One region of the Exiguobacterium sp. SH0S1 genome, then DNA from elsewhere that is predicted to be linked to it. Evidence: riboswitches for the same ligand, from Rfam matches in the RefSeq annotation. Region 1 holds a riboswitch; each other region holds the start of a gene.
The links. Region 1 has a riboswitch for S-adenosylmethionine ahead of mtnK (S-methyl-5-thioribose kinase). Riboswitches for the same ligand answer to the same signal wherever they lie in the genome.
Positions count from the first base shown of each region.

Region 2: it holds a riboswitch for S-adenosylmethionine, as region 1 does, so the genes downstream of both, metK (methionine adenosyltransferase) here and mtnK (S-methyl-5-thioribose kinase) in region 1, are expected to answer to the same signal.
Region 3: it holds a riboswitch for S-adenosylmethionine, as region 1 does, so the genes downstream of both, EVJ20_RS10520 (Na+/H+ antiporter NhaC family protein) here and mtnK (S-methyl-5-thioribose kinase) in region 1, are expected to answer to the same signal.
Region 4: it holds a riboswitch for S-adenosylmethionine, as region 1 does, so the genes downstream of both, EVJ20_RS03790 (aminotransferase class I/II-fold pyridoxal phosphate-dependent enzyme) here and mtnK (S-methyl-5-thioribose kinase) in region 1, are expected to answer to the same signal.

Region 1 is NZ_SJVC01000005.1:354-8,313, forward strand. Features, by position in the region: gene mtnA (S-methyl-5-thioribose-1-phosphate isomerase) at 1-930, opposite strand, end outside; gene mtnK (S-methyl-5-thioribose kinase) at 927-2,081, opposite strand; SAM riboswitch class I at 2,163-2,265, opposite strand; SAM riboswitch class I at 2,471-2,573, shown strand; gene EVJ20_RS11695 (2,3-diketo-5-methylthiopentyl-1-phosphate enolase) at 2,645-3,799, shown strand; gene EVJ20_RS11700 (2-hydroxy-3-keto-5-methylthiopentenyl-1-phosphate phosphatase) at 3,796-4,446, shown strand; gene EVJ20_RS11705 (methylthioribulose 1-phosphate dehydratase) at 4,443-5,060, shown strand; gene EVJ20_RS11710 (cupin domain-containing protein) at 5,074-5,607, shown strand; gene EVJ20_RS11715 (TerC family protein) at 5,651-6,481, opposite strand; gene folE2 (GTP cyclohydrolase FolE2) at 6,734-7,642, shown strand; gene EVJ20_RS15180 (hypothetical protein) at 7,681-7,848, opposite strand; gene EVJ20_RS11725 (rhodanese-like domain-containing protein) at 7,845-7,960, opposite strand, start outside.
Region 2 is NZ_SJVC01000001.1:1,155,439-1,163,398, forward strand. Features, by position in the region: gene EVJ20_RS05910 (MDR family MFS transporter) at 1-959, opposite strand, end outside; gene EVJ20_RS05915 (TIGR01212 family radical SAM protein) at 1,136-2,113, shown strand; gene EVJ20_RS05920 (class I SAM-dependent methyltransferase) at 2,067-2,636, shown strand; gene EVJ20_RS05925 (alpha/beta hydrolase) at 2,668-3,384, opposite strand; gene EVJ20_RS05930 (GNAT family N-acetyltransferase) at 3,474-3,944, opposite strand; gene EVJ20_RS05935 (YtxH domain-containing protein) at 4,109-4,606, shown strand; gene metK (methionine adenosyltransferase) at 4,646-5,854, opposite strand; SAM riboswitch class I at 5,986-6,105, opposite strand; gene pckA (phosphoenolpyruvate carboxykinase (ATP)) at 6,424-7,960, shown strand, end outside.
Region 3 is NZ_SJVC01000003.1:275,538-283,497, reverse strand. Features, by position in the region: gene EVJ20_RS10540 (YajQ family cyclic di-GMP-binding protein) at 1-189, shown strand, start outside; gene EVJ20_RS10535 (metallophosphoesterase family protein) at 186-764, shown strand; gene argS (arginine--tRNA ligase) at 805-2,487, opposite strand; T-box leader at 2,541-2,752, opposite strand; gene EVJ20_RS10525 (GGDEF domain-containing protein) at 2,909-4,588, shown strand; SAM riboswitch class I at 4,687-4,782, shown strand; gene EVJ20_RS10520 (Na+/H+ antiporter NhaC family protein) at 4,854-6,137, shown strand; gene EVJ20_RS10515 (TVP38/TMEM64 family protein) at 6,174-6,806, opposite strand; gene trhO (oxygen-dependent tRNA uridine(34) hydroxylase TrhO) at 7,030-7,960, shown strand, end outside.
Region 4 is NZ_SJVC01000001.1:744,653-752,612, forward strand. Features, by position in the region: gene EVJ20_RS03785 (iron-containing alcohol dehydrogenase) at 17-1,033, opposite strand; gene EVJ20_RS03790 (aminotransferase class I/II-fold pyridoxal phosphate-dependent enzyme) at 1,030-2,205, opposite strand; SAM riboswitch class I at 2,282-2,382, opposite strand; gene EVJ20_RS03795 (AI-2E family transporter) at 2,560-3,660, shown strand; gene EVJ20_RS03800 (MDR family MFS transporter) at 3,919-5,163, shown strand; gene EVJ20_RS03805 (peptide MFS transporter) at 5,306-6,799, shown strand; gene EVJ20_RS03810 (glutamine synthetase family protein) at 6,852-7,960, opposite strand, start outside.

The sequences.
Region 1 (7,960 bases):
GTCAAACGCCGGGTTAAAGACGGTGATCCCGACCGGCGCCGTAGGTTGTCCGCCGATATGGGTCACTTCTAGCGCGCTCCGCTCCTCGATTTGAATCACATCGTCCGCCGTCAAATCGAACGTCGAATGCGGGGCCGCGACGTAAAACGGGATCCCGTAATGTTTAGCCAGGACGGCGAGCTGAAGCGTGCCAATCTTATTGGCGACGTGACCCGTCCGTGTGATGCGGTCAGCGCCGACGATGATGGCGTCGACCCCTTTCGCCTGAATCGTCCAAGCGGCCATATTGTCGGTGATGAGCGTGACGTCGATGTCGGCCTGGTCGAGTTCCCAGACGGTCAGGCGTGCCCCTTGGAGGAGCGGCCGCGTCTCACAAGCGAAGACGTTAAACGCGATACCTCGCTCTTTCCCGACGTAAAACGGAGCGAGCGCAGTCCCGTAACGCGACGTCGCGATCGCCCCGGCGTTACAGATCGTTAAGACGTTCCCCCCTGCTGGCAGCACCGTGAGCGCATGCTCCCCGATGGCCCGATACGTGTCGACGTCTCGCTCGAACAGCGCGATGGCCCGATGTTTGATGTCAGTCGCGATTCTTTCAAAGTCGTCTCCGACGTTGAATCCGAGAAGCGACTCGATCACGTTTTGAAGATTGACCGCCGTCGGTCGCGTCGCGATCAACCGACGGCCGACGAGGTCGAGCCGGCGTGTGAAGTCCGGGTCATCTTGAAGCCGGACCGCTTCTTTCGCGAGCACGAATGCGCCGAAATAGGCGATGGCCGGCGCGCCTCGGACTTGTAACGTCTCGATGGCGTGCTCCGCCTGTTCGAGCGTCGCGATCGTCACGTACCGCTCCTCATGGGGCAGTAACGTTTGGTCTAAAATGACGAGCTCGTCCCGGGACGGTTCGAAGCGAATGTTTTGGACTGTCATACGCGTACCCCCGCTAACAGCGTCACTAATTCATCGATCGAACGGATATCGTGGCGCTGTTTAATGAGCGTCGTGCCGAGCGTGAGCGCTTCCCGTTTCCGCTCGAGCCGGACCGTTTCCGGTAACGTCTCGAGGTCATTGACTCCGGCGAGGCCGATGGTGCGGCGAATCAGTTCGCATCCGGCATAGCCAATCGTGTCGCTAAAGATGGTTTGAAGTAGTTCATCGACGAACCCGTCCGTGTTGAACGGTTCGACCGCCGTCTCAAACTTCGTCCGGAACGTCTTCTCAAACGTCTCCCATACCGTCAATACGTCGGTGAACCGCTCGAACCGTTTGAGTGGGTCATGGAACGTCGATAGCGTCAAATGGGCGACAATTTGCCCGATGTCAAAGCCGAACGGTCCATAAAAAGCGAACTCCGAATCGATGACTTTCGTCTCTTGTTGCGTCGCGAAGATGCTGCCTGTATGTAAGTCCCCGTGCAAGAGCGCGTCGTGTTTCGTGACGAAACCGACTTTCAGTTTCGTGACCTCCACTTTCAATTTCTGGTCACGCCAAAGCGCTTCGACGTCCTGACGGAGCGCGGTTTCGATGTTGTTCGATTCGGCATCTTTGTACGGATCGGTGAAGATCAGTTTTTCAGTGATATCGCATAGTTCCGGGTTGTAATAATCCCGTTCTTTCCGCTTCTTCTCAATCGGGCCGGCCGCATAGTCGGACGTCTCAAACAACGTCTGTCCTAAAAACTCACCGATGTGACGGGCAAGTTCAGGATACGTTTTCCCTTCCAAATAGCCCGTCCGGACGATATCAAAGTCAGACAAGTCTTCTAAAATCGTGTAGGCGAGCGTTCGGTCACTGCCGAGAACGACCGGGACGAAACGCGGGACGACGCTGGCGAATTCGCGCAACGCGAGCTGCTCGATCCACGCCCGTTCAAGTGTGAGCGGCCAACTCTCGCCGACGACTTTCGCATACGGTAGCGCCTGCTTGACGATGAGGCTCGTTTCGCCTTGACGGATGCGGAAGACGAGGTTCAAGTTGCCGTCCCCGATCTCCTCGCAATGCGCGATGCCCCCATCTTCGAGTAACCCTAACGTTCTGACGTGCTCGACGACTGTCTGTTCTGTAAATGGTTGATAAGCCATGTCTGTTTCCCCTTTCGGTATATTCCCCACAAAAAAAGCCCCTTTCTCCGCGAGAAAGAGGCACAGCCGTAACGGTTGTTCCTCTCATCTGTCAGACGTATGTCTGGTGGATGTAGCACCGTGCCTACTGGTCGGTTGCTGCGGCATCATCGGGCCAATTCCCTCTGCCAACTCGCGATAAGAGTGTCGTATTCGATTGTGTGAACTTGTTGTGATGAATATTACGGACTCGACCCCACCTTTGTCAACGGCAATTTGCTGGAGCAACGGTCACTTTTTTTATGCATATATGGTAACAACGAACTCAAACTTTTTTTCTCAAAAAAAGGAATTGACGAACCGGATATTGTGTGACAAAATTCAATTAAATTTCACAACTTCAAAATACATTCTTATCAAGAGCAGACGGAGGGGACAAGCCCGATGATGTCGCAGCAACCGACCCGATTGGGCACGGTGCTAATTCTTGCAGCGTAAGCTGAGAGATAAGAGTTCATTTTTTTATGATGACCTCTTGCCTCGGCATGGGGTCATTTTTTGTTTGACCGGAAGGAGGAACGAACATGAGTATTACTGCCACATATGAAATCAGCCGGACGGACCGCGTCGCGACTGTCGCCGAGAAAATCGCCCTCGAACTGACCGTCGGCACGTGGACGGAACTGCCTCACCTAGAGCAAGAACAATTAAAGGCGTATCGGGGCGAGGTCGTCTCAACGACGCATACGGAAACAACGAGCCGCTTCACAATCCGTTATCCGCTCCATAACGTCACGCCCGACTTCTCATCCATCTTGACGACGACGTTCGGGAAATTATCGCTCGATGACTCGGTACGCTTGATCGACTTAACGTTACCCGAAACGCTTGCATCTGAATTCCCCGGAGCAAAGTTCGGTGTTCAAGGCGTTCGTGAGTTGCTCGACGTACATGATCGCCCGCTCGTCATGAGCATCTTTAAAGGGATCATCGGCCGTGATTTACGCTTCTTAGAACAGCAACTTCGAGACCAGCTCGCCGGCGGCATCGACATCGTCAAAGATGATGAAATCCTATACGACAACCCGCTCACTCCGTCGCTTGAACGAGCTAAAATCGGGGCGGCCGTCATCCAAGAACAGTTCGAAACGACCGGGAAACGTTCGCTCTATGCCATCACGCTCAGCGGTCCGGTGTTCGGGCTGCGTGACCAAGCGCTCCGCTTGATCGAGGCGGGCGCGACGGCACTGTTGTTCAACGTCTATACATACGGGCTCGACACACTCCGCGAACTCGCGAGCGATCCAACAATTAACGTCCCGATTTTGGCGCACCCCGCGTTCGCCGGGGCCTTGACCGGCTCGATCAGCCACTCGCTCTTGCTCGGAAAATTGATCCGCCTCGCGGGGGCCGACTTGACGCTGTTCCCGTCCCCATACGGTTCACTTGCGACACCGTCTGATGAGGCGTTCACGATTCGGGATGGCAGTGCTCGGCCGCACTGGACGAAACCGATTCTACCGGTCCCATCGGCCGGTATCCATCCGGGGCTCGTCCCGGACATCATCCGTGATTTCGGCACAGACGTCGTCATCAACGCCGGCGGCGGCATCCACGGTCACCCAGACGGCGCGGCCGCCGGGGCCCGGGCGTTCCGACAAGCGATTGAGCAAGTATTGGGCGTGGCGAGCCAGACGAACGAGCTCGAGGCCGCGTTAAAGGCGTGGTCAAAACAATGACGATTCACATCTTGTGTGACTTCGATGGGACGATCACGGCCGAGGACAACATCATCGCTTTGATGCGGGCGTTCGCACCGCCCGAATGGCACGCGCTCAAAGACGATGTGCTCGCTCAAGACATCTCGATCCGCTCCGGGGTCGGGCAGATGTTCCAGCTGTTGCCGAGCGCTGACGCTTCGGCGTACCGTGACTACTTGCTGGACCGCATCACCTTGCGCCCAGGTTTCCCAGCATTTTTGGAAGAGATCCGAGAACATGGCTGGAAGTTCGACGTCGTCAGCGGCGGCATGGACTTTTTCGTACACCCGATCTTGCAAGACCACGTCGCGCCGGACCACATCTACTGTAACGTCGCCGACTTCTCAGGCGAGACGGTACGCGTCGACTGGCCCTACGCCTGTGACGCGCATTGCACGAATGATTGTGGTTGCTGCAAACCGACAATCGCCCGGACGATCGTCGATCCCGTTGATCGCTTGATCGTCATCGGTGACTCGGTGACCGACTTCGAGATCGCCAAACGGGCCGATTTCGTCTACGCCCGTGGGCAACTCATCACGCTCTGTGAAGCAGAAGGCATCGCCTACGCCCCGTTCGAGACGTTCGACGACATCACCCATCACATGAAGGAGGTGCACGTATGAGCGTGACCGCACGTTGGCTTGAACTCGCCGACATTAAAGACGAACTCGCCGCGCGCGACTGGTTCCCCGGAACGAGTGGCAATTTGGCGATTCGTGTCTCCGACGACCCGCTGACCTTCCTCGTCACGGCGAGCGGACGCGATAAACGAAAACGGACCGCGGACGATTTCGTCCTCGTAGACGCGGCCGGCAGGTTACTTGGCGAACAAACTGGTAAACCGTCCGCTGAGACGCTGTTACACGTCGAGGTGTTCAACAAGACCGCGGCGGCGTGTTCACTCCACGTACATACGGTCGACAACAACGTCATCTCCGAGCTCCATGCCGTGAACGGTGAGGTCGTCTTCACGGGGCAAGAGATCATCAAGGCACTCGGGTATTGGGAAGAGGACGCGGTCGTCCGGGTCCCAATCATCGACAATCATGCCGACATCCCGACGCTCGCGGCCGCCTTCGCGCCTCACGTCCATTCAAGCGCCGGTGCCGTCCTCATCCGTAATCACGGCATCACGGTCTGGGGCGAGACGCCGGCTGCGGCGAAACGTTATTTAGAAGCATACGAATTTTTGTTCAGCTACACGTTAAAACTACGCGCCTTAGGCGTCCATTCATAAGGAGGAACTATCTATGGCAACTGTCTATTTCCAACAAACCGAAGAACGTCTCGTCGACCAATCTGAAGTGAACGTATTTTTAGAATCGCGCGGTATTCTGTATGAGCAGTGGGACATCGCTAAACTTCCGATCGCGCTTCAAGAAAACTACGAACTGACGGCCGACGACAAGCAAGCCATCCTCGCAACGTTCCGTGACGAGATTCAAGACGTGTCGGAGCGCCGCGGCTATCAAACGGCCGACGTCATCTCGCTGTCTGACGCGACACCGAACTTGGACGAACTGCTTGTCAACTTCCAAAAGGAACACCATCATACGGACGACGAGGTCCGCTTCATCGTCAGCGGGCACGGCATCTTCGCCATCGACGACGCCGAACGTGGCTACTTCAACATCGAACTCAATCCGGGCGATTTGATTTCGGTCCCGGTGAACACGCGCCACTACTTCACGCTCCAAGACGACCGCCAAGTCGTCGCCGTCCGCATCTTCGTGACAACAGAAGGCTGGGTGCCGATCTACGAGAAGCAAGACGTGACTGCCTAACAAAAAATCCTGCCTTCCGCATACGCGAAAGACAGGATTTTTTTTAATGCTTGACCGCTGTCGGTTTGGAAGAGAACCAACCCCAAACAGCAATCCCAACCATGACCGACCAGAAGAACAGTGTCCAACCTAACGAGTGGACGAAACCGTCTGGAAGACCCATGAACGCGAACGGTGTACCGGCAATCAATTCCTTGAAGCCAGGGTGTTCGAGGACGAGTACCGTCAACTTCACACCGACCCAGCCGACGATGAGGAAGGCGGCCGTCTCCAGTGTCGGACGTTGATGCAGCAACTTCACGAAGACGCGGGCCGCGAATCGCATCAAGATGACCCCGATGAGTCCACCCGTCAAGACGACGAAGAATTGACCTGAGTCGATTCCACCGATCTCTCCAAGACCGAGCGGCGGCAAGCTGACTGCGAGTGCGACCGCTGCCAAGATCGAGTCGACCGCGAAAGCGATGTCGGCGAACTCGACTTTTACGACCGTCCACCAAAACTCTTTTTTCGTGACCGGCTTCTCGGTAATTGCCGTCTCTTCTTTCGCCTCGGCAGCGAGGTCTTGTCTTGGATCCATCTTGCGCGCCTTATACGTCATATATAGATGTCGCGCGCTCATCCCGATCAAGTAAAGGGCACCGAGTGCTTGGACTTGCCAGACGTTGATTAAGAACGAGATTAAGAATAATGCGATGAAGCGGAAGACGAACGCTCCTAATAAACCGTAGAATAGCGCTTTCTTCTGTTCTGTCCGCGGCAAGTGCTTGACCATGACGGCCAACACGAGCGCGTTGTCTGCAGATAGTAGCCCTTCAAGACCGACGAGTACGACGATGATCCAGGCGTACTGCAGGATTAACTGCCAATCCATTAAAACATCCCCTTTTTGTTTGTGTTCCTTCATATTTAAAAGTGATCTATTTTTAAGTTCACAGGAACATTTTATTCCCGTGCGCAAATTAAATCAATCTTCTTTTATTCAATGTCTGAAGTTTTTTCCGCGGAGCAGGTTCAAAGCACGTTCGCGAAGCAAAATGATACCCAGTTTGTATCCATTTCGTGATAAAATCCTAACAAGAACGAGTGGCGGTCATTTGCCCTCTTAAAAAAGGAGAATCCGATTATGTCTACAAGCCATGTCGCTTTACCTACTAAAGCAGAACGACATAAACTATTCGGCTCGGTCCCGCCGGTCAAAGGTACGAAACCGACAGAAAAAGATAAAATGGTCGATCTTCAAAATACACCTAAGAACTTCTTGTTCGCACTCGACAGCGTCGGGATCTCGAACGTCAAACATCCCGTCAACATCGAAACTCCAGACGGCATCCAAGCGACGGTCGCAACGTTTGAATTAACGACATCACTCGTCCAAGATCGGAAAGGCATCAACATGTCCCGCTTGACGGAACAGCTCGACGCGTACCATACGCAAGGCTGGACGTTATCAAACCGCTCGCTCATCGAGTTCGCCCAAGAACTCGCCGAGCGCATGGAACAAACGGAAGGTCAATTGACGGTCCGCTACCCATGGTTCTTCAGCCGAAAAGCACCGGCGACGGGCCTCAGCGGTCTTATGAACGCCGACGTCATGCACAACGTGACATACAACCTCGAGACAGGTATGGCGAGCGTGACGGTCGGCCTCGTCATCAACGTGACAACGCTATGCCCATGTTCAAAAGAGATCAGCGAATACAGCGCCCATAACCAGCGCGGCTACATCACAATCGAAGCCGGTCTTGACGAAGCGTCGCTCGACGGCTTCGACTGGAGACTCGCATTGCTCGATGCGGCGGAGTCGAACGCATCGGCACCACTTCACCCGGTCTTAAAACGTCCGGATGAGAAACGGGCTACAGAAATCGCTTACGAAAACCCACGTTTCGTAGAAGATATGGTCCGCTTGATTGCAGCCGACTTGTACGAGATGAAACAAGTCGTCAACTTCTTCGTCGAATGCCGAAACGAAGAGTCGATCCACCAGCACGACGCGATCGCGTCAATCACGTTCGATAAACGTGACAACTAAAAACGAGTGAAGCCATGTACTTGGCTTCACTCGTTTTTTTACACACTTTGTATGAGGCGGATCGTCAACAAAAGGACGATCAGGACGATCCACACCGCCCAGATGGTGCGCCATCTGTTCCAGTCGAGACGCTTCACGAACGCGTACACCGTCAAATAGAGGACGATCAAGAGCGGAATGACGACCCACGGATTGTCGAGCATCACGCTTCGACGTCACCGTCCCAAGCGAGCATGCCGCCCTCGACGTTGACGACTTTGAACCCTTCCGATTCCAAATAGTCGCACGCCGTCTGGCTGCGTCCGCCCGAGCGACAGA
Region 2 (7,960 bases), on a different contig from region 1:
GCCGGCCAGATAAACATCTCACCGATCGTCATGACGATCATCGCGACCATGAACATCGTAAATCCTCCCGCGAACGGGACGATGATGAAAGCAGCGAGGAAGATGATGGCACCGACGACGAGTTGGCGCTTCAAATCGTCTTCAAAGTAGCGCAGCGCCCGGTTGAGGAGCGGTTGGGCGAACACGATCAACGCTCCGTTGACCGTCCACAGCAGTGAATATTGGCTGATCGTCACACCGAGGTCTTTCGAATGGACGGCGATCGTTCCTTGCCACTGGACGTAGACGAACCAGAGTGCGGCATAACCGATGGCGACAAACCACAGCGATTTCATCGTCGCGCCAGAGAGCGTCGTCGCCGCGGCCTCGAGCTGAGACTGGACGATTGGACGACCCGGGTTTTTCAAGTAACGCAGGCCGAACAACAGCACAACGACGAAAAGGACCGACAAGAAGAAGTTCGCATAGAAGATCCACTCGATGTTGATACGCGCGATCTGACCGCTCATCGCCGTCCCGAGGGCGACACCGACGTTTTGGGCGACGTAGATCGCGTTGAACGAGCGCCGGCCGCCTTCAGGCCAGATCAAACCGGCAAACGCGTACACGGTCGGAAAGACGAGCCCACCCGAGAACCCGATCAAACCGAGCCAAGCCAAATACCCGAAGAACGTGGCATGAAACAATAAGAAGCCGAGCGAGCTCGCGAGCAACAGCCCGACCGAGATGACGAGCGTCCGCTTCCCGCCGATGCGGTCGAACAACGTCCCGCCGATATAGTTACCAGCGATCGCGAGCGCTGAGTTGACGAGCAGCGCAATACCTGCGAGCGTCATCGACTCGCCTAAATATCCATTAATATAGAGTGTGTTAAATGGCCATAAAAAAGACGCCGCCGTTGTGTTGAGCGCCATCGCAATGACTAGAATCCATACCGAAATCGGCATTTTATTGTTCATACCCGTTACTCCTTTCATTCCTTTAAACGATAAAAAATCCGGCACGACGGCCGAATCTGTGATGAGTCCTTCTCCAAGCTAACGGAACGCTACATAACTGTCAAGAAAAATTACTTATTATGAAGTAAAGCAAGCTCTACCTTGTGATAGCATGAGCAAGGAAGGAGAGGATAGCATTGAATAATCCGTTTGGCCAAGCTAGATTCCACAAATTAAATGAAGCATATCGTCGCGAATTCGGCGAGAAAGTGTTCAAAGTCCCGCTCGATGGCGGCTTCACGTGTCCGAACCGCGACGGCCTCGTCTCAAAAGGCGGCTGCACGTTCTGTTCGGATGACGGCAGCGGCGATTTTGCCGGCAACGCCTGTGATCCGATCCCGGTCCAGTTCGCCGAGGGCACGGCCCGTCTGCATCGGAAATGGAAGCAGGCGTTGTATATCGCCTACTTCCAAGCGTTCAGCAACACGTACGCACCCGTAGAGCGCTTGCGTGAGCTGTTCGAACCGGCACTCGCAGAAGAAGGCGTCGTCGGACTCGCGATCGCGACACGACCCGACTGTCTGCCAGACGACGTCGTCGACTATCTCGCTGAGTTGAACGAGCGGACGTCGCTCACGGTCGAACTCGGCCTGCAGACGATCCATGACTCAACCGCGAAAAAGATCAACCGGGGCCACGACTATAAGACGTTCCTCGATGGTCTCGCGAAACTGCGGAGCCGGAACATTTCCGTCTGTGTCCATATCATCAACGGGCTTCCCGGTGAAACGCCAGACATGATGCTCGACACGGCCCGAGAAGTTGCTAAAATGGATATACAAGGAATCAAGATCCATTTGCTCCACGTCTTAAAACAGACGCCGCTCGCCAGACAATACGAGTTAGGGCTGCTCGAACTCATGGACGAGACGACATACGTTTCGCTCGTCTGCGATCAGCTCGAGTACTTACCGCCTGAAATCGTGATTCATCGATTGACGGGCGACGGTCCACCCGACTTATTGATCGGACCGACGTGGAGCCGGCACAAAATGGCCGTCTTGAACGCCATCAACGCCGAGTTGGAACGTCGTGATTCCTTCCAAGGAAAAAAGAAGGATGAGATCTATGGGATTAATGAGAGTTTTACCGTTCGCGAAGTATCTATTAAGTGAACACGTTACAGACGGTGCCGTCGCCATCGATATGACGGCCGGCAACGGACACGATACATTGTTTCTAGCAGAACGAGTCGGCAGCGGCCACGTCTACGCGTTTGACGTCCAAGAGGCGGCAGTCAAGGCGACGACAGACCGCATCACCGCCGCCGATCTGCTTGATCGTGTCTCGGTCGTCCACGACAGCCACGACACGGTCAAGGCGGTCGTCGCGGATGAAACCCGTCCGATCACGGCGGCCGTCTTCAATCTTGGCTACTTGCCCGGGAGCGACAAGTCGATCACAACGACCGGCAACACGACGATCGACGCCCTCGAGCAATTGCTCGACGTGATGGCCGTCGGCGGTATCATCGTCGTCGTCATCTACCACGGCCATGAGAGCGGGAAAGTCGAGCGGGACGAGGTGCTCACGTACGTCGAGTCACTCGACCAAAAACGAGCCGGCGTCCTCCATTACGGTTTCGTCAACCAAATCAATCATCCGCCATTCATCGTGGCGATCGAAAAATGGGCATGAAAACAGGCGACTCACGCGAGTCGCCTGTTATTTATTCCCGAATCAATTCATAAAACGTTAACAGCGTCTCCGCGAACTTTGTGTTCAACCGTTCATAGCCAAAGTGCGGGAACCCTTCGAGTCGACGGATGTAGACTTGGTCGCCGCCGATTTTGCGGCAGACGTTCAACGTCAGCTTCACGTCGGCGAAACGATCGTCCGGCGCGTAGAAGCAAGCGAGCGGTAAGCGAGGTAAATGTTTCTTCTCCTCTTGATGCTCGACGATCTCTTCTTCGATTTCGCGGTACTGCGCGTATGTGATCTCGCCGAAACGAGATGACTCTTCCCCGCCGCCGGTGAACGTCATCATACTGAGCGGCAAATCGGGGCGGAACCGGTCGACCGCACTGGCGACGACTTGCTTGAGCCCGCCGATTTGGCGGGACGAATGCCAATCAAAGAGCGGGGAGATGTATGTCAAACTCCCGAGCGGCACGTCGTACTCTTGCAGGAGGCGGTTCGTCAAGAGCGCCCCGAGACTGAAGGCGATGACGTGAATCGGTAGTTTGGACTGACTCGCTTCCCGTAGCGTGTTCTTGATCAGCTGTTTATGGTCTTCTGCCGTTAGTCCGACCGTCTGTCCGGTCACGACGAGCACCTCATAGTCGACACTGAGTCGCTGCAAAAATGCTTCGCTGAGTCGGGACGTGAACTGCAACGGGTAAACGATCACGATGACCCCTTTTCGTGATTCTTCTTCATATGTCATGCTGTCACCTCATTATTAGTATGTCTCATCAATTCTAACAAAAAACATCAGCCGCTGACTGATGTTTGAAAGAAAATCCGTCTGGAGTCTTAGCGTGGGTCGTAACGCAAATGGATGAGCTCCATCGGTTGATCGTACACTTCTTCTTGAATTCGGTTCAGTTCGGTGAACGCTTGGTGGCTTAAGAACGCGATCGCCTGCTCGTTCGAACTCTCGACGTACAGCTCGATCGGCTGCGCTTTCCGCTCTTGGAGATGTGTCAGCAGTTCCGCCCCAAGTCCTTGGCGATGGTGAGCCGGATGAAGATAGAGACGAAGCACTTCCCACGTATCACCGCGGTCGATCGCATGGTAAAACCCGATGACGTCTCCTTCGGCCTCACCGACGATGAACAACTGTTCTTTCGCTTCTTCACTCGAACCGATGGCCCGGACGATCTCTTCTTGTTGATAGGCGCGCTCCATCACCTTAGACCGAACGTCATCTGTCACACTGATGGTCGCAAGTGCGATATCTCGAATCGTGGCGGCATCTTCTGGTACGGCTTCCCGCATCTTCATAACAGCTTCCCCCTTTTGGCCAATCTAGTACTATCATTCCCCATCACGTAAAAAATATCCTGCTCTTCTATTACTTTTTCGTGTCGAAATCAAGCAGAACGTTATTTTCTATTTTAACTAGGGTATATGAGTACCAATGCCAACTTACAAAGGAGTGTTTAGACATGGAACCAACATTACAAAACGATCCGCACGCAGCTAACGCTAACAACCCGAATCGCCAATTCGACCAAACCAACTCGGGTGGTCCTAGAATCAACGTCGTGACCGGAATGCTTCTCGGTGCGCTCGTCGGCGGTCTGATCGCCCTACTTAGCTCGTCGAACCGCGAGACGACGAAACAGTCGCTCACGAATGCGAAGTCGTCTGTCGGCGGTCTCGTCGACACGATCAAAGAAGATCCGTCCGGTAAAGCGTCTCAAGTCATCGAGCAAGTGAAATCGGCGTCGGGTATGATTCAAGAAGTGTCGACCGATGTGCAAAACGTCTATGAAAAAGTTGTCGGTGAAGTCGACACGGTCAAAGAAGACGTGAACAAAGTCGTCGAGACGGCCCAGGAAACAAAATCAGATTTACAAGATATTGGTGAGAAAGTCGTCGAGGCGAAAGATACGGCACTCGGCAACGAGAACGCAACAAACGAAAATAAACCACAAGCATAATAAAAACGACCTTTCTCGCGAAAGGTCGTTTTTTTATGCTTATGCGAAACGTTTTGCGCCTTCTTCAAGCACTGCCGCTTTGTCCGTCTGCTCCCATGGGAGTTCAACGTCTGTGCGACCAAAGTGTCCGTAAGCTGCTGTCTGTCTGTAGATCGGGCGACGAAGGTCGAGCATCTTGATGATGCCGGCCGGACGAAGGTCGAAGTTCTCACGAATGAGTTCAACGAGTTCAGTCTCGCTCAATTTACCAGTGCCGAACGTGTCCACCGCGATTGAAACCGGGTGTGCGACACCGATCGCGTATGCAAGTTGAACTTCCGCTTTGTCAGCAAGTCCAGCTGCCACGAGGTTTTTCGCCACGTAGCGGGCCGCGTATGCTGCCGAACGGTCAACTTTTGTAGGATCTTTACCTGAGAACGCACCACCGCCGTGGCGAGCGTATCCACCGTATGTGTCGACGATGATTTTACGTCCTGTGAGACCTGCATCACCTTGTGGTCCACCGATGACGAAACGGCCAGTCGGGTTGATGAAGTATTTTGTCTCGGCGTCGATGAGTTCAGCCGGGATGACTGCTTCGATCACATGTTCTTTAAGGTCCGCTTGGATCTGCTCGAGCGTGATGTCTTCTGCGTGTTGCGTCGAGATGACGATCGTATCGATACGGACCGGGTTGTTGTCTTGGTCGTATTCGACAGTTACTTGCGTCTTACCGTCTGGACGAAGGTAAGTGAGCGTTCCGTTTTTGCGGACTTCTGCCAAGCGACGTGACAATTTGTGAGCGAGTGAGATCGGGAGCGGCATGAGTTCAGGTGTCTCGTTCGTTGCATAACCGAACATGAGGCCTTGGTCACCGGCACCGATCGCATCGATTTCTTCGTCAGTCATTTGACCTTCACGAGCTTCGAGCGCTTGGTCGACACCGAGTGCGATGTCTGCCGACTGCTCGTCGATTGCTGTGAGTACAGCACAAGTCTCAGCGTCAAAACCATATTTGGCGCGCGTGTAGCCGATCTCACGAACAGTTTCACGTACAACTTTCGGGATATCCACGTAAGTCGATGTCGTGATTTCACCAGCTACGAGCACGAGACCTGTCGTGACAGACGTCTCAGCCGCAACGCGGGCGTTTGGATCTTCAGCCAAAATTGCATCCAAAATCGCATCTGAGATTTGGTCACAAATTTTATCCGGATGTCCTTCAGTGACGGACTCCGAAGTGAAAAGTCGACGGTTCAAGTTTGACATTTCGAAAAACCTCCTATTAATAAGGGTGATGTGTGGACGGTACTCGTTCCCCTTACGCGTTGCTTTGGGACGGTAATGAAAAAAACCTTTCGCCACGTTCAATGGGAAAGGTTGAATCGTTCTTCCTTACCCTCTTATCGTTCGAAGCTGTCGCTTCGCTTCAGGATAGCACCTTTTCCGAAAAAGACTACAGGATCGGACGGTTGCTGGGCTTCGTAGGGCCTTGTTCCCTCCACCGCTCAGAATAAGAGTATCCGTTACGAACACCATCATATAAATGCCATACCGTTCTGTCAAGCGTATCTGCTTAATTTGTAAATTTCTTCGTAATCACGGAAATCATTTATGTTTGTGAAATATCAAACATTTTTTTGACGGTTTCCGTTTTTTCACTCCCCGCTTATACAGAATATGTTAGAATGTCTTTGTAAGAAAGCGCTTACTTTAAAGGGTAAAGAAATGCTTGTTTTTGATTAGTGTGTCACATATAATAAAAAGTGTCATACTAATTAATCGCGGAAGTATGCGGATTTCATCCACATCTATTTAGGGGAAAGGTGGGACTCAGGATGGCGACTACGCTCCTGAAAATCGAAGAATTAATTAAGGGTGCCGATGTATTACGGAACTTAACCGTTCCAGAACTGGTGGAAGAAGCCATTCGTAACGGTGAAGGCGTACTGACGAAAGACGGGGCTTTATCGGTCAGTACAGGGAAATTCACAGGGCGGTCACCGAAAGACAAATTCGTCGTCAAAGATGAAGTCAGCAACTCGTTAGTGGACTGGGGGCCGGTCAATCAGCCGATCGCAGAAGACAAGTTCACCGCTCTTCTCGACAAAGTCCTCACTCATCTCGAGACGAAACAGAAGCTGTATTATCTCGAAGCTTCGGCTGGAGCTGACGAGCACTACACGCTACCTGTACGCGCCATCACCGAGTACGCGTGGCACAGCTTGTTCGCGAAGCAGTTGTTCTTGCGTGAGTGGCCAGCGAGAGCTGCATTTGACCCGTTCACGGTCATTTATGCACCGAGCTACAAGGCCGACCCAGCAGTTGACGGGACGAACTCAGAAACGTTTATCCTCGTCTCGTTCGCCAAGCGTACCATTCTGATCGGGGGAACAGAATACGGCGGCGAAATTAAAAAATCGATTTTCTCGGTCATGAACTTCCTATTACCTGAACAGCACGTCTTGTCGATGCATTGCTCGGCCAACGTCTCGGACGCCGGAGAGACGGCGCTCTTCTTCGGACTATCGGGCACGGGGAAGACGACGCTATCAGCCGATATGGAACGTCATCTCATCGGTGACGATGAACACGGTTGGTCACCAGACGGCATCTTCAACATCGAAGGCGGTTGCTACGCCAAGACGATCAACTTGTCGCGTGAGAACGAGCCGCAAATTTATGACGCTATCCGTTTCGGATCGTTGATCGAAAACGTCATCTTGAACGAAGACCGCTCACCCGACTACAAAAACATCTCGCTCACCGAAAATACGCGAGCAGCTTATCCGATTCAATACATCGATAACGCGATGCTCCCTTCACGGGCCGGTCACCCGAACACGATCGTCTTCTTGACGGCCGATGCTTACGGGGTGCTCCCGCCGATCAGCAAGTTGACGAAAGAGCAGGCGATGTATCACTTCCTATCTGGCTACACATCAAAACTAGCCGGGACGGAGCGCGGCGTGACCGAGCCACAAGCAACGTTCTCGACTTGCTTCGGCTCACCGTTCTTACCGCTCGCCCCGGAACGGTACGCCGACATGCTCGGTAAGTTGATCGAACAGCATAACGTCGACGTCTACCTCGTCAACACGGGTTGGACCGGCGGGGCTTACGGTGAAGGATCACGTATGAAGCTCAGCTACACACGGGCCATGGTGAACGCCGCGATCAATGGTCAATTGCGTGACGTCGACACTGTCAAGCACGACATCTTCAACGTCGACATCCCGGTCCATATCGATGGCGTCCCACAAGACGTGCTCAACCCACGTGACACTTGGAAAGATACGGCTCATTACGATGTCGAAGCGCGAGCGCTCGCCTTGAAGTTCCAACAAAACTTTAAACGATTCACGAAAGCGAGTG
Region 3 (7,960 bases), on a different contig from region 1:
GGAATCGACAAAGACGATGCCAAGAAGATCAACAACGCCATCAAAGAGTCGAAGTTGAAAGTGAAATCGCAAATTCAAGACGATCAAATTCGTGTGACGGCCAAGTCACGGGATGACCTACAAGCGGTCATGCAACTCGTCCGTGAGCTCGAGTTATCGGTCGATGCCCAGTTCACGAACTACCGATGAAACTCGCCATCATCAGTGACCCGCACGGTTCGTTTGATGATTTGAAAGCCGTCCTCAAGGCGGTCAGGCGCGAGACCGAGCACATCCTCTGCCTCGGCGACTTGTACGAGTGCCATATCGGCAAAAAACGGCGCAACGAACGGTTTCATGACGTCTCTGACGTCATGACGTTTGACGAGCAGTACGAGGCGCTCTTGACGTTCCCGAGCCTGCGCGGCAACCAAGAAGAACGGATTGACGAAGTGCTCATCGTGTCGCACCCTGTCAAGACCCGCATCTCATTATTGCCTGAACAGACGACACTCGATGAGGCGCTGTTCTTACATGGTCACCAAATCGAGTGGAGCGCCGACTGGGAGCCGATCGTCGAAAAAGGCAAGTACCCGCTCGTCTTCATCGGGCATAGTCATATTCCGGGCATCTACCGGAAAGGCCGCTCGATTCCCTGGGAAATCGGGACACCGTTCAAGTTGAAGAAGAAGCGCTACGTCATCAACGTCGGCGCCGTCATCTTCGACCGAGAATGGTGTCTGTATGATACGAAGACGCGAACAGTCACGCGGATGAAGGCGTGACACAACAAAAGGGACCTTTCGCAGGTCCCTTTTGTCGTATTTACATTTCTTCTGGAGCTTGGACACCGATTAAACGGAGTCCTTCCGTCAAGACGATCGTCACGGCTTTGACGAGCGCGAGACGCGATTGTTTGCCCGCATCTTCTTCAAGCACACGGACGTGGCCGTAATACTTGTTGAACGATTGCGCCAAGTCGAGGACATAACGGCTGATGATCGACGGCTCACGGCGCTCATGGGCACGCGTGATGACGTGTGGGAACGCGTTGAGCATCGTCACGACGCCCCACGTGTGGTCGTCGTCCGCACCTGCGAACGTCGCACCGTCGTAGTTGCCTTTACGGAGGAGCGAGTTCGCCCGTGCGTTCGTGTACTGCACGTAAGGTCCCGTCTCCCCTTCGAACTTGAGCATGCTGTCGAGGTCGAACTCGATGTTGTTGATGCGCTCATTCTTCAAATCGTGGAAGATGACGGCGCCGACGCCGACCATACGAGCCACGTTCTCTGCGTTTGGAAGCTCAGGGTTCTTCTGTTCGATGTTCGCTTGCGCTTTCTCGATCGCTTCTTTCAATACTTCTTCAAGTAGGACGATGCGGCCTTTACGTGTCGACATCTTCTTCCCTTCTTGCAAGATCAAGCCGAACGGTACGTGGTGCATGCCGTCGACGAAGTCGTAACCGAGCTTGCGGAGTACCGAGAACAACTGTTTGAAGTGGAGCGCCTGCTCGCCACCGACGACGTAGTTCGCTTGGACGAAGTTGTACGTCTCATGACGATAGACGGCCGCAGCCAAATCACGTGTCGCGTAAAGCGTCGCGCCGTCTTTCTTTGTGATCAGGCAAGGTGGCAAGTTCTCGTCTTCAAGCGAGACGACCATCGCCCCTTCACTCTCGACGAGCAGGTTCTTCTCTTCGAGCATGGCGACGATCCGGTCCATCTTGTCGTTGTAGAACGCTTCACCGTGGAAGCTGTCAAACTCGACACCGAGGAGATCGTATACTTTTTGGAACTCTTTGAGCGACTCGTCACGGAACCACGTCCACAGTTCGGTCGCTTCAACGTTACCGTCCTCGAGCTTTTTGAACCAAGCACGGCCCTCGTCTTCAAGCTCAGGTTGGGTTTTCGCTTCTTCATGGAAGTGAACGTATAGCTTTAAGAGCTCAGCGATCGGATTTGCCCGGACCGCTTCTTCATCGCCCCACTTCTTATAAGCGACCATGAGTTTCCCGAATTGTGTACCCCAGTCACCGAGATGGTTGACACCGACGACGTTATAGCCGTTTTTGCGAGCGATCTGGTTGATGGCGTTACCGATGACCGTCGAGCGCAAGTGCCCCATCGAGAACGGTTTGGCGATGTTCGGTGATGAGAAGTCCGTGACAATCGTCTCGTTGCGTGTTGCATGCGTCGCGTAATCCGCTTGCTCGTCGAGAACCACGTTAATGATTTCCTGCGAGACGACGCCACGGCTCAAGAAGACGTTCACGTATGGACCGGCCGCTTCAACTTTTGTGAACAGTTCGTCGTTCAATTCACCGGCGATGTCAGTCGCAATCATGACCGGCGCTTTCCGGTACGCCTTGGCGAGTTGGAAGCATGGGAACGCGAGATCCCCGTGTGCCTCATGTTTTGGTTTTTCAATCAATGCCTCAATCTGGTCGAGCGTGAGTTCGTCACCGATGACACGTGACAGAGCCTCCGCATACTTGCGTTCATAACTCATGTAAATTTCCTCCTTCAAATCTAGTCATAAAAAAAACGCCCTTTGCACAGATGCAAAGAGACGGGTTGGCCCGCGGTACCACTCTTCTTGCCTGTTTTACACAGACCACTTTAACGGTGATAACGGGGGGCCCCCGGCTACGCCTACTCGCTTCGGATAGCATCTCAAAAGTGCGTTTCGCGATGTTTGTCAGCCTAGGCTCTCACCAATCCCTAGGTCGCTTTGTTGACTAAACGATCGTTACTCTCTTTTTCATCGACTTTCGTCTATGTGGTTGAAAAGCAACTTCATTATAGAGGATATTTGATGTAGACTCAATGCTAGAATTCAGCCATTATGATGAATAGGCAGGACTTGGGCGCAACCGTGCCGAATCTCCTACCATACATATGAGAAGACTTTTCCCACACAGGAGGGAACTATGAATCATTTTCGCAAAATGTCCGTCCTCGGTTGGAGCATTTGGAGTTTGATCGTTTTACTGACCATCACCTTGTTTACAACCGGTGTTCTTGATATTCCGGCGATCGAGCCGCTTCCGTTCATCTTGATCGCGCTGCTCGTCGTCATTTTCCAAATGGACTCGATTGAACGAAAAGGCATTTATTTCACGTTTTCAGAAAGTATCGTCCTCATCATCTTTTTATTCTTTGATTTTGAGACGGCGCTCCTCGTCAACCAAATCGGACTTCTCGTCTTTCAGTTCGCCAACCTAAAACCGCGCGTCGCGCTCCGCCGCTTTCGGTTCACTTATCCTTGGAACGCGATCACGTCATTTTTAGAAATCGCCATCCCGGCAAGTGTTTACTTGGCCCTCGGAGGTGAAACTGGTCTTGGCTTCTATTCGCAGGATTCGTTCGTTCCGCTCGTCGGTCTGATCATTGCCATAATTTTGAACACGGTCGTCCAGAAGTATCAAGTCGGCTGGTGGTTCCGCGTCGATATCCCGGTCCGTGATTTTTTGAGCATCGCGTTTTACACGTACATCGTCAGTTTGGTCTTCATCTTCGCCGCGTCGTTCTTCCGTGAGACGAACTTGCTCGTCGTCAGCAGCATCGCGGCCGCCCTCACGTTCTTTATTAAGCGGTTGATGATTCAAAAAGGGCGCCAAGACGCGTTCAAGTCATTGATCGAACAGTACGATGAAGCGAAAGAGGCCGTCTCCCTATCTCAAAGCGAGGCCCAGGCGATTGAAGTGTTCTTGAGTCAATGTGAGCGCCTCAACCAATATGATAAAGGGTTTGTCGAGTTCGTCCTGTTCGACCGAACGCTCTATTTCGATTTGTTGACGCGACAGCCGATCGACCGTCCACTCGTCTTCGACTTGATGGAAGCGCGCCATCCACACGCCAAGTCTGTCGATTATGAGATGCGCTTCGAATGGGACGCAGCGTTGTCAGATGCGTTTCATGACGATTACCACAGCTTCATCTCAGTCCAGTCAGAAGAGATTGACGGGATTCGCACACGTATCGTCATGATTGGTGAACACGTCTATGGCTATCCCCCCATCATTCAAAACGAGATGGTAAAACTGTTGAAATCGTTCAACCGAACGATCAGCCGATGCCACGAGCGCGACCGCCTATACACGGAAAGCCGCACCGATAGCTTGACGCTGCTCGCCAATGCGCGCGCGTTCTACGAGTATGGGATTCAACAAATCTCGGACGGCTCGATGTACCCGATCTCGGTCGCGATGCTCGACATCGACTTCTTTAAAAAAATCAATGACACGCACGGTCACCAAGTCGGAGACAGCGTGCTCCAAGAGTTCGGGCGGCGAATCCGGCAAATGCTCCGGACCGATGACTTTGCGGCCCGTTACGGGGGCGAGGAGTTCATCTTGCTGCTCAATCATTGCGACGTCGACCAAGCCGTCGATATCGCCGAACGGATTCGGCAGAAAATTGAAGATAAGCCGTTCCGTGTCGATGGGGTCGATATTCCCGTGACCGCCTCGATCGGTGTCGATACGATTCAAGCGTTCGGCGACAAACGGCTTGACGATACGATCCGTAACGCTGACCGGGCCCTTTACGTCGGCGGCAAGTACGCCGGTCGTAACCGCGTCGCCCATTACAACTTTTTGACGACATGACTTCCCCCCGCGTCCACTGGCGCAGGGGGATTTCTGTTGACAACCCGATTTGAAACAGGTACGTTAGGAAACGTGTCTAACAACTACATCATGACGACTTTTTATCAAGAGAGACGGAGGGACTGGCCCTTAGATGTCTCGGCAGCGGGTAACCTGTGCCAAATCCAGCGAGCGTTCTGCTCGAAAGATGAAAAGGGTGTCTCTTACAGAGAGAGCCTTTTTCGGAAGGCTCTTTTTTTCTATTCTTTGAAATGAGGTGAATCGATTGGAACAACCAACAGCTAACAAATGGGCGCTCTTGCCCTTGCTCGTCTTCCTCGTCTTCTTCATCGGGGCGGGTATTTATTATGGCGACTTTTACAAGTTCCCGGTGCTGATCGCGGCGTTGATCGCTTTAATTGTCGCTGCGATGATGACGAAAGGAAGCGTCACTCAGACCGTTGAGCGCATCGCCCAAGGTGCCGGTAATCCAGGCATCTTGATCATGATATTCATCTTCCTGCTCGCCGGTGCGTTCTCGAGCGTCGCCGGTGCAATCGGTGCGATTGACGCGACGGTCAATGCGGCCTTGACGTTCCTGCCACCGTCACTCTTACTGAGCGGACTGTTCGTCATCGCCGCTTTCATCTCGATGGCGATGGGCACATCGACCGGTACGATTGCCGCGCTCGCCCCGATCGCGCTCGGCATCCATCAAGAGAGCGGGGTCAATATCGCGATCGCGGCCGCGGCCGTTGTCGGCGGGGCCATGTTCGGAGACAATTTGTCGTTCATCTCGGATACGACAATCGCCGCCGTCCGGACACAACGGACGAACATGCGCGACAAGTTCCGGACCAACTTTTGGATCGTGCTCCCGGCCGCAATCATCACGACCGTCCTGTTAGCCGTTCTCTCAAGCGGAGAGTCGACGATTGAAGTGGCCGCGTTCGAATGGTACAAGTTGATTCCGTATCTCGCCGTCATCGTCCTCGCCTTGACCGGACTGAACGTCATCCTCGTTTTGCTCGGCGGCATCGCGCTCGCTGGCATCATCGGGCTGATTGACGGAAGCTTGGCCGTCACGTCTTACGTCACGGCGATGGCCGACGGCATGATGGGCATGGCCGAGATCTCGCTCTTGACATTATTCATGGGCGGACTCGTCGGACTCATCTCGCATAACGGTGGACTCACCTATTTACGAGACGCACTCACGTCACGGATTCAACGCCGGGCTGGTGCGGAATGGAGCATCGCCGGGCTCGTCAGTGCGACGAACGTCGCGACGGCGAACAATACGATCTCGATTCTCGTAGCAGGCCCGCTTGCCGCGAATATCGCCGATACGTATGACATCGAACGGAAAAAGTCAGCGAGCGTACTCGACATCTTCTCGTGCGGGGTACAAGGACTTCTGCCTTACGGGGCGCAGCTCCTCATCGCCGCCGAGTTGACGAACACGGCGTCCCCCGCCCTCGTCCCGTATATGTTCTATCCGTTCCTCCTGTTCATTTGCGGAGGCTTGGCGATCGTCTTCAACTTCCCACGTTTCAAAAAAACCAACTAAGCAAAAATCCTCGAAGGCGGTCGCCTTCGAGGATTTTTATGTTCTCGCTTCACGTTTACGTTTGAGCTCTTCGTTCCGTTTTTTGAAAGCGCGCCGTTTGAGAAGTTCTTCGAGACCCCGGCTGATCGCCCACAATACGAGCAAGAGCAAACCGAGCATCGACAAGCGGAACGGGCTTTGGATGAACTCTTGCCACTGATCACCGATGACCGAGAAGATGACGACGACGAGCAGTTTCCCGAATCCGGCCGCCAATACGAACGTCCGGAGCGGCATTTGAATCAAGGCGAGTAAGTACGTGATCAAACTGACCGGGATGAACGGCAACGAATATAAGAATCCGAGCGAGATTGGACTCATATGGTTGATGCGATCGAGCCAATAGACACCCTGTTTATGTTTTTCGAGCCAACGCGTCATCGGTTTGCGGAACACGTATCGGACGGCGGCGAACACGAGGAGCGTCCCTGCCAAACTGCCGATCCATGACAAGAGCACACCGAGCCAGAAGCCATACGTGGCCGCGTTCGCCGAGATGATCAAGACGAGCGGGAGGAACGGGAAAATCGCTTCTAGGAACGGGGCCCCAAGTCCAGCCCAAGGACCTCCCGGCAGTCCTTGGAGCCATTCGATGATGTTCAATATATATTGTTGGAGTGATGTGAGCATTTCAGTTTCCACCTTCGGCTTTCGTTACTACCTTTTACCCGAATTCGTTCAAGAGGACGCATCCCCCTGCCCTCCTCAAAAAAAAATAAAAAGTATTTGCGAAATTTCACTGTGATATCTATCATATAATAATGGACTTGTGGTTGCAGGCAAGTTCATTCGTCGAACGACACAACCCAACGTTCGTTTTCCTGCAAAAAACTGAACACAGGGGAGCAATAACATGGAAACAAAACCAATGCGGGTCTTACTGTACTATAAGTACGTCAACATCGAGGACCCAGAAACACTGACACAACAACACCTCAAGTATTGTAAGGACCTCGGGATCAAAGGACGTATCTTGATTTCTTCCGAAGGAATCAACGGGACGTGCTCGGGCACTTGGGAACAAACCGAACAGTACATGAACGACTTGAAAGCCGATCCATACTTCAGCGACATCGAGTTCAAAATCGATGAAGTCGAAGAGCATGCTTTCAAGAAAATCTTTGTCCGTCACAAACAAGAGCTCGTGACGTGGCGCTTTGATGGCGAGTTCGACGTGCCTAAACAACACGGTGCGTATCTCGAACCGGAAGAATGGAAAGAGATGATGAATCGCGATGATGTCGTCATCCTCGACGTTCGTAACAACTACGAGTACGATCTTGGTCACTTCAAAAATGCGATCAAAATCGACGTAGAGGCTTCTCGTTACATGCCAGACTGGCTCGAGGAGAACAAAGACCTCTACGAAGGGAAAACACTTCTCACGTACTGTACCGGAGGCGTCCGTTGCGAGAAATTTACCGCATATATGCGTGACCAAGGTCACGACAACATTTTCCACTTAAAAGGCGGCGTCGCCATGTACGGCAAAGACGAAGCAACACAAGGGGAAAACTGGGACGGCGAGCTTTACGTCTTTGACGAGCGCATCAACGTCCCAGTCAACACGGTCAATCCGTCAGTCGTTTCAACGTGCATGCACTGTGGAACGAAGACGGTCCGTTACGTTAATTGTGCCAACCCGGAGTGCAATGCCCAACACTTCTGTTGTGAAGAGTGTGAACCCAAACAGATGCGTTCATGCTCGAAAGAGTGTCAGGAGCATCCACGCAACCGCTATATCATCGAGAATATTGCGGAACAACTTCAAGAGACTGAAGGCG
Region 4 (7,960 bases), on a different contig from region 1:
CTTACTTTTAATTATTTTATTTGTAAACAGAAAATACTAAATTTTCAAAAATTATTTTCAAATAGTCAATATCGAGCGGGACGGGTGAACGTTGCAATTCGGTCTCGGCCCGGACCGCGTCGACCAGTTGCGGGATGTCGGCCGGAACGAGTCCGAGCGTCTCAAGTGACGTCGGCGCGCCGATCCTGGCGAGCCACGCCTCTAAATATGGGGCGTCAGACGAGCCACGCAACCGTTCTTGGACAAGGAGTCCGAATCCGACCTTGTCGCCATGTAAGAACGGGTGGGTCGACTCGAAGCGGCTGAGCGCGTTGTGAACGGCGTGGGCGACGGCTACGCGTGTCCCGGCGTCCCCGAAACCACCGACGGCACCGCCGACGGCAAGGGTGTGATCGACCGCGAACCGGGTCTCTGGCCCATACGCGGTGAAACTGGACTCACTCAAGTCGAGTTCGACGAGCCGGCCGCATTGCTTGGCCAAGGCGAGACCGGTATTGACGCCGGCATCAGGCGAACTGTCGCCGCTCAAATAGCGGGCCTCGTAAAACTTGGCGACCGTGTCGATGACGCCGGCCCGGAAGTAGTCGTACGGCGAGTCGGTCACGACCCTTGCGTCGACGATGACCCGCTCGATGACGACGCGGAACACGTCGTAGCGGTCATAGGCTCCCTGCTCGTCATAGATGACGCTGAGCGGCGTGAAGGCGGCACAGTTCGAGGCGAGCGTCGGGATGACGATCAGCGGGACACCTTGCCGGTAAGCGACGAGTTTCGCCGTGTCGACGAGCTTGCCCCCACCGACGGCAAGGAGGACGTCCACATCCTTCAAACGGAGCCGTTCGACCTCGGCGTCCGTGCATTCGCCACGGAACAGCGATGTCGGATAGGCAGTGATCGCTGGCAGGACACGCTTGACGACGTCAAAACCGTTCTGCCCGCGCAGCACGTGAGCACGACGGCCAGCGATCAATTCATCGAGCCGCTCGAGCGCGTCATCCGCATGGTCGTACTCGAGCACGGCTTGGCGGATCATGCCCGGACCTCTTCATACGTCGCGAACAGTTTCTCGATCCGCTCGACGGCCTCGTCGATCTTCGGCTCGGCGGAGACGAGCCCGAACCGGACGTACCGCTCGCCTTCTGAGCCGAAGAAATAGCCCGGCGTCACGGCGACCCCTGCCTCGTGGAGCAGCTTATACGAGAACGATTTTGCGTCCCCGTCCGGCACTTTCGCCCAGACGAAGAACGAGCCACTCGGGGCCGTGATGTCCCATCCGGCCTGACGTAACCCGTCGACGAGCCGGTCGCGGCGGGCCTCATACAACCGTGACAAGTCGTCCCGGAGCGAACGTGGCGACTCGAGCGCGGCGATGGCCGCCTCTTGGATGGCCGAGAACACGCTCACATGGACGTGGTCTTGATACGTGTTGATCGCCTCGATGATGTCGCGGTTGCCGACGGCGAAAGCGACCCGCCAGCCGGACATGTTGAACGCCTTCGACATCGTATACACCTCGATGCCGATGTCTTTCGCTCCAGGCGCCTGCAGGAAGCTCGGCGGGACGTGACCGTCGAAACCGATGCTGCCGTAGGCGAAGTCGTGGACGACCATGAGGTCATGCTTATTCGCGAACCGGACCGTGTCGTCAAAGAACGCGGGCGACGCGACGGCGCCGGTCGGATTGCTCGGGTAGTTCAAATACATGAGTCGCGCCCCCTGCGGATCGAGCGTCTCGTAATCAGGAAGATAGCCGTTCTCTTCCCGGAGGACGAGGTCGTGGACGACCGCTCCGGCGAGACGTGCCCCCGAGATGTAGTCCGGATAGCCCGGGTTCGGTAGCAACATGCCGTCACCTGGCTCGAGCACACATTGCGGGAGCGTGATGAGTCCCGACTTGCTGCCGATCAAGATGGCCACTTCGGTCTCGGCATCGAGCGCGACGCCGTATTCGGTCTGGTAGAACGTCGCGACCGCTTGCTTCAGGCGCGTCTGTCCCCGGAACGGTCCGTATTGGTGCGTCGCCGGGTCGAGCAGGGCCGTCTGCAGCGCCTCGCAGATCGAGGCCGGTGTCGGCAAGTCGGGCGTCCCTTGGCCGAGCCGGATGACGTCGCGGCCTGAACGCTCGAGTGCGGCGACTTCGGCGGCGAGTCCGACGAAATGCTGGGGTGGTAACGTTTTAAGTAACTTCGAGCGTCTGTCTGTCATGAATAGTCCTCCTATGCAAAAACACCCCTTTCCGAGGAAAGGGGTGTCGAGATACGGACGTATTCAAACAACCACCTTTCCATCTCTCAAGGTCACCTTGCTGGAATTAGCACAGTATTGAAACAATCTGTTGCTGAAGCTTCATCGGGCCAGTCCCTCCGCTTCTCTTGATAGAAAGTGTTTTTATATGCAATTGATAATTTCTGTAATATGTCATTTAGTAAACCAAACGTTACCAACCTTGTCAATCCTTATTTCAAAAATTCCTTACCGCTATTGAATCCCGGTAAAAAAACGTTCATAGTAAAAGGTGAACGTTATTCTGCAAAATTTACAGCATGAGGGGATAGACCATTGGAACTAAACCGTCAATTGATATGGAAGTTAAGCGTGATCGGGCTGATTCTGCTCGTCCTATGGAAAGTCATCAGCGAGCCGGACACGATCTCTCGGGTCATGCAGTATGCGTTTCAGCTGTTGACGCCGATCATCATGGGGATCGCCATCGCGCTGCTCCTCAACACCGTCCTATCCTATATAGAAGAGCGGTTCCACTTGAAGCGCTACCAAGGCTTGTTGATCGTCTACGTCACGTTCATCGGGATCCTTGTCGTGTCAGCGGTGACGCTGTTCCCTCGCATCTATTCGAGCGTCGCGTCTCTCATCGAGGAGCTCCCGTTTTATATTCGCCAAATCGATGGCTTTCTCGGGCAGCTGAAAACGTATGTCGAGGAGTATAATGCGACGATCGCCCAAGCGATCGATTTTAACCGGTTCGAGGAACGGTATTCCGGATGGGTCGAGACGGCCGTCGTGTCTTCGGTCGGTTACGTGTCGAGCTTCACGATGACGTTGATCAACTTGTTGATCGGGATCGTCATCTCGATCTACTTGTTGAAAGACAAGGAAGTGTTCGCCCGGATGTTCAAGCGTCTACTGTACGCGATGTTCCCGGTCGCCTCGGCGAAGACGACGATCGACATCTTCCAAGAGATGGACTATATCTTTAAACGCTACATCATCGGAAAGTCGCTCGACTGTCTCATCATCGGCGTGATGGCCGTCATCGGGCTCTTGATCATCGGCGCGCCGTACGCGCTCTTGCTCGGTGTCATCATCGGGGTGCTGAACTTCATCCCATACGTCGGGCCGCTCTTAGGGATGATCCCGGCGTTCATCATCACCTACTTCTACGACCCGTTCACGGCCCTGCTCGTCTTGTTGTTCATCTTCTTGCTGCAACAGTTCGACGGACTTTGGCTCGGCCCGAAAATTCTCGGCGACAGCGTCGGGATCACCCCGTTCTGGGTCATCACATCGATCATCATCGGGGGGAGCCTGTTCGGCCTCGTCGGGATGTTCATCAGCGTACCCGTGACCGCGATGATTCAAGTCGTCTTGTCCCGGTTGATCGATTATCGGCTCACCCGCAAGAATTTAAATGAACTGTTATGACGCAAGTCAAAATATGTTGACACATTTCAAGAACCTGTCATACAGTTGAAACGAAGAGTAAACTTTCAGAAAGGAGGACCCGCCATGTCAGTCATGACGCAGCCACATCGTATCCAATTTCATACTGACAGGTCGGGGTCTTCCGTTTCATGAACTGAAGTCACCCGCCTGTCTTCCGAGGCGTGCATAAGCAAGTAGGGACGAGTATGCCTCCGTGCATCCTTCGTCCCTTTTATTTTGTAGAAGCAGGTGAAACGCATGATTCAATCACTCAAACGGCTCGACCGTAACATTTGGATTCGCTTCCTCGGCGAGACGATCACCGGTGTCATGATGTTCATGATCGCCCCGTTCCTCGTCCTCTATTACAGCGACAAGCTCGACAGCTACGTCCAAGTCGGCGTCATCTTAGCGACCGGACCGATCATGGCGCTCATCGGCTCGGTCGTCGGCGGACGTCTCGCCGACTTATATGGTCGAAAACCGGTCATGATGACCGCCATCCTCGGTGATGCGGTCGCGCTCATCGGTTTCGCTTTCGCGGAAACGTTTTGGCCGCTGCTCCTTTTGAACGCCATGCTCGGTTTGACGAACTCGCTGTTCCACCCGGCAGCGAGCGCGATGGTCGCCGACGTGACCGAGCCGGAACAGATGAACGAGGCGTTCGGTCTCTTACGGATGGGGCATAATATCGGGGCGGCGTTCGGTCCCCTGCTCGGCAGTGCCGTCTTGTTCATCGACCGACAGTACATCTTCTTCACGGCAGCGTTCGTCTTCGCCTTGTACGCGCTCGTTCTCGGACGTTTCATCCGCGAGTCGCTCCCAGAGACGACCGAAGCGGAGACACCGTCGAACCGTGACGTCTTACGTGTCTTTTACAACGACAAAGTCTTTCTCGTCTTCATCTTCGCCGGCGTCTTCATCTCGATGGGCTTCTCGCTGATCGAGAGCATGTTGCCGCTGTTCTTGAAAGAGTCGATGCCGTCGTTCACCGACCGCGAGAACCCGTTCGCCTATCTGCTCGCCTTGAACGGCATCATGGTCGTCTTGTTCCAATTCCCGATCGCCTCAAAACTCGGGCGCAAACCGTTCGGCAACGTCATGCTGGTCGGGGCGACGATTTTCGGGATCGGGATGATGTTGATTGCGGTCGTGCCGCGGCTCCTCTATACGCTCGGTACCCCGTACCTCGTCCTCGTCGGTATCCTGCTCGCCGTATACGCGTTCTATACGCTCGGCGAGATGATCATGTCGCCCGTCCAACAGACGTTCATCGCCATGATCGCCCCCGAGAACATGCGCGGTGCCTATAACGGGGCCGCCAGCATCCAATGGTTGATCGGCGGCGTGACCGCACCGCTCATGGCCAGCCTGTTCCTCGACCAACGCGCCGGGCACATCGCCCTCATCCTTGTCGGGGCGGCAAGTTGTTTGTCGGGTCTCATCTATTGGCGTCTCGGAAAATATGTTAGCTCTGAAGAAGCCAGGCAAAAGACCGCTTAATTGTTCAATCCACCTAAAACAACTTGGTTTAGGTGGATTTTTGTTTCGTTTCAAATCTGTTAAAGTTTGAATTTTACATTCAGTTTTCCTTTACAAACATAATGATTCTTCTTATGATAATACGGTTAAGGAGGGATCTTTCATGGAAAGGATCGATAAACAGAAAATTGTGGACAGCGTTCCACAAAAAGGATTTTTCGGACAGCCGAAAGGCTTGTTCACGTTGTTCTTCACTGAATTTTGGGAGCGTTTCTCGTACTACGGCATGCGGGCCATCCTCGTCTTCTACATGTATTACGAGGTATCGGAAGGCGGTCTCGGTCTCGACCAGAACGTCGCCCTGTCGATCATGTCCGTGTACGGCGCACTCGTCTACATGTCAGGAGTCATCGGGGGATGGCTCGCCGACCGCGTCTTCGGGACGTCTCGGGCCGTGTTTTTCGGTGGTGTGTTCATCATGCTCGGCCATATCGTCTTGTCAATCCCGGGCAGCCTCACGTTCTTGTTCATCTCGATGGGGCTCATCGTCATCGGGACCGGACTATTGAAGCCGAACGTGTCGAGTATCGTCGGTGACCTGTACCACGAGACGGACCGTCGCCGTGACGCCGGGTTCAGTATCTTCTACATGGGGATCAACCTTGGTGCCTTCATCTCGCCGTTGATCGTCGGTGGCGTTCAAAAGAGCTACGGCTTCCATTGGGGCTTCGCTCTCGCCGCGGTCGGGATGTTCATCGGTCTCGTCGTCTTCGTCCTCACGAAAAAAGGCAACCTCGGCCTCGCCGGGTCTTACGTGCCGAACCCGTTGACGGCGTCTGAAAAGAAGAATGCGATCAAGTACACGACATTGGCCGTCATCCTCATCGGAGGATTACTGGCCATCCTGATCCCACAAGGCTTGTTCACGATCAACACGTTCATCGGTCTCGTCGGTGTGTTCGGGATCGTCATCCCGACGATCTACTTCATCGTCATGTACCGGAGCCCGAAAACGACAGAAGTCGAGCGGTCACGCATCATCGCCTACATCCCGCTCTTCATCGCCTCGGTCATGTTCTGGGCGATTCAAGAACAGGGCGCGACGATTTTGGCAAGCTATGCCGATAAGCGGACCGATCTTGAATTTTTAGGGTTCACGCTGTCGCCGGCCTGGTTCCAATCACTGAATCCGTTGTTCATCATCCTGCTCGCCCCTGTGTTCGCCTGGTTATGGGTGCGGCTCGGTGATCGTGAGCCGAGCATCCCGACGAAGTTCGCTTTCGGGATCTTGTTCGCCGGTTTGAGCTTCCTCGTGATCTTGCTGCCGGCCTACTTCGGTGGACCGGACACGCTCGTCAATCCGCTCTGGCTCGTCCTCAGTTACTTCATCATCGTCCTCGGTGAGCTCAGTCTGTCTCCGGTCGGTCTGTCGGCGACGACGAAACTCGCCCCGGCCGCCTTCTCGGCCCAAACGATGTCGCTTTGGTTCTTGTCGAACGCGGCGGCACAAGGGATCAACGCCCAGCTCGTCCGGTTCTACTCGCCAGAGAACGAGATGCTCTACTTCGGGATCATCGGCGGAGTAGCGATCGTGCTCAGCATGATCTTGTTCGCGCTGGCCCCGGTCATTAAAAAGTATATGCGCGGTATCCATTAAGTCAAAAAAACGCCATTCCTCGCGCGAGGAATGGCGTTTTTTATTTATCGGATTACTTACGGACTTGGATGAGCGACAAGTAACGATCGATCATGTCGTGGTTGAAGTAGTCGTGGAAACGGTCTTGCTTCAATGCTTGGATCGACTCATGGAACGTCGCCGGGAGCGACGAGATGCCTTGGCTCTCGATCTGTTTCGCCGAGTACTCGAACAAGTCGTCCTCGTTCGGTGCCGACGGCTCGATCTTATGCTCGATCCCTTCAAGACCGGCGTAGATGAGCGCCGCAAGTGCCAAGTACGGGTTCGCGCTCGGGTCTGGGTTACGGACCTCGACGCGTGTCGCGCTGCCGCGTGAAGCCGGGATGCGGATCATCGAGCTACGGTTCGACGGGCTCCAACAAATGTTGACCGGTGCCTCGAACCCTGGGACGAGGCGCTCGTATGATTCTGGGAGCGGGTTCGTGAAGATGGCCGTCGCCCGGGCATGCTTCAAGATCCCTTCGATGAAGTGGCGGGCCGTGTGCGAGAGACCGTAGTCAGACTCCGGCTCTTCAAAGGCGTTATCGACCGGGTTGCCGTCTTTGTCGTTGTTCCAGACCGAGATGTTCAAGTGCATCCCTGAACCGTTGACGTCACGGAGCGGTTTTGGCAAGAACGATACTTTAGCCCCTTTTTCCTGTGCCGCGAGCTGGACGACTTCCTTGAAGAACTGGATGTTGTCCGCCGTGTGCAAGGCGGTGTCGTACTTGATGCCGATCTCGTGTTGGGCCGGTGCGACCTCGTGGTGGACCGCTTCGATGTTGAATCCGACCTCGCTCAAGCGGTTGGCGATATGTTGACGTACTTCGTAGCCTTTATCTTCTGAACGTGTCGAGAAGTAACCGGCCTCGTCATAAAACTCGCCGTTTTCGTCAAAGATGAAGAATTCTGGTTCGGCCCCTACGAAGATGGAGTAACCGTCACGGGCAGCGCGCTCTAACGCGTCTTTCAACACGTTGCGCGGGTCGAACTCGTAACGTTCGCCGTCTGGTGTACAGACGTCACAGAAGAAAGCGAGGATGCTCTCGTCACCGTCTTGTTCGTAGCGTGGTCGATCTAAATCCGGTCTCAAGAATAGGTCTGAGTTTTTGATAGAAGAAAAACCGGCGATTGACGAGCCGT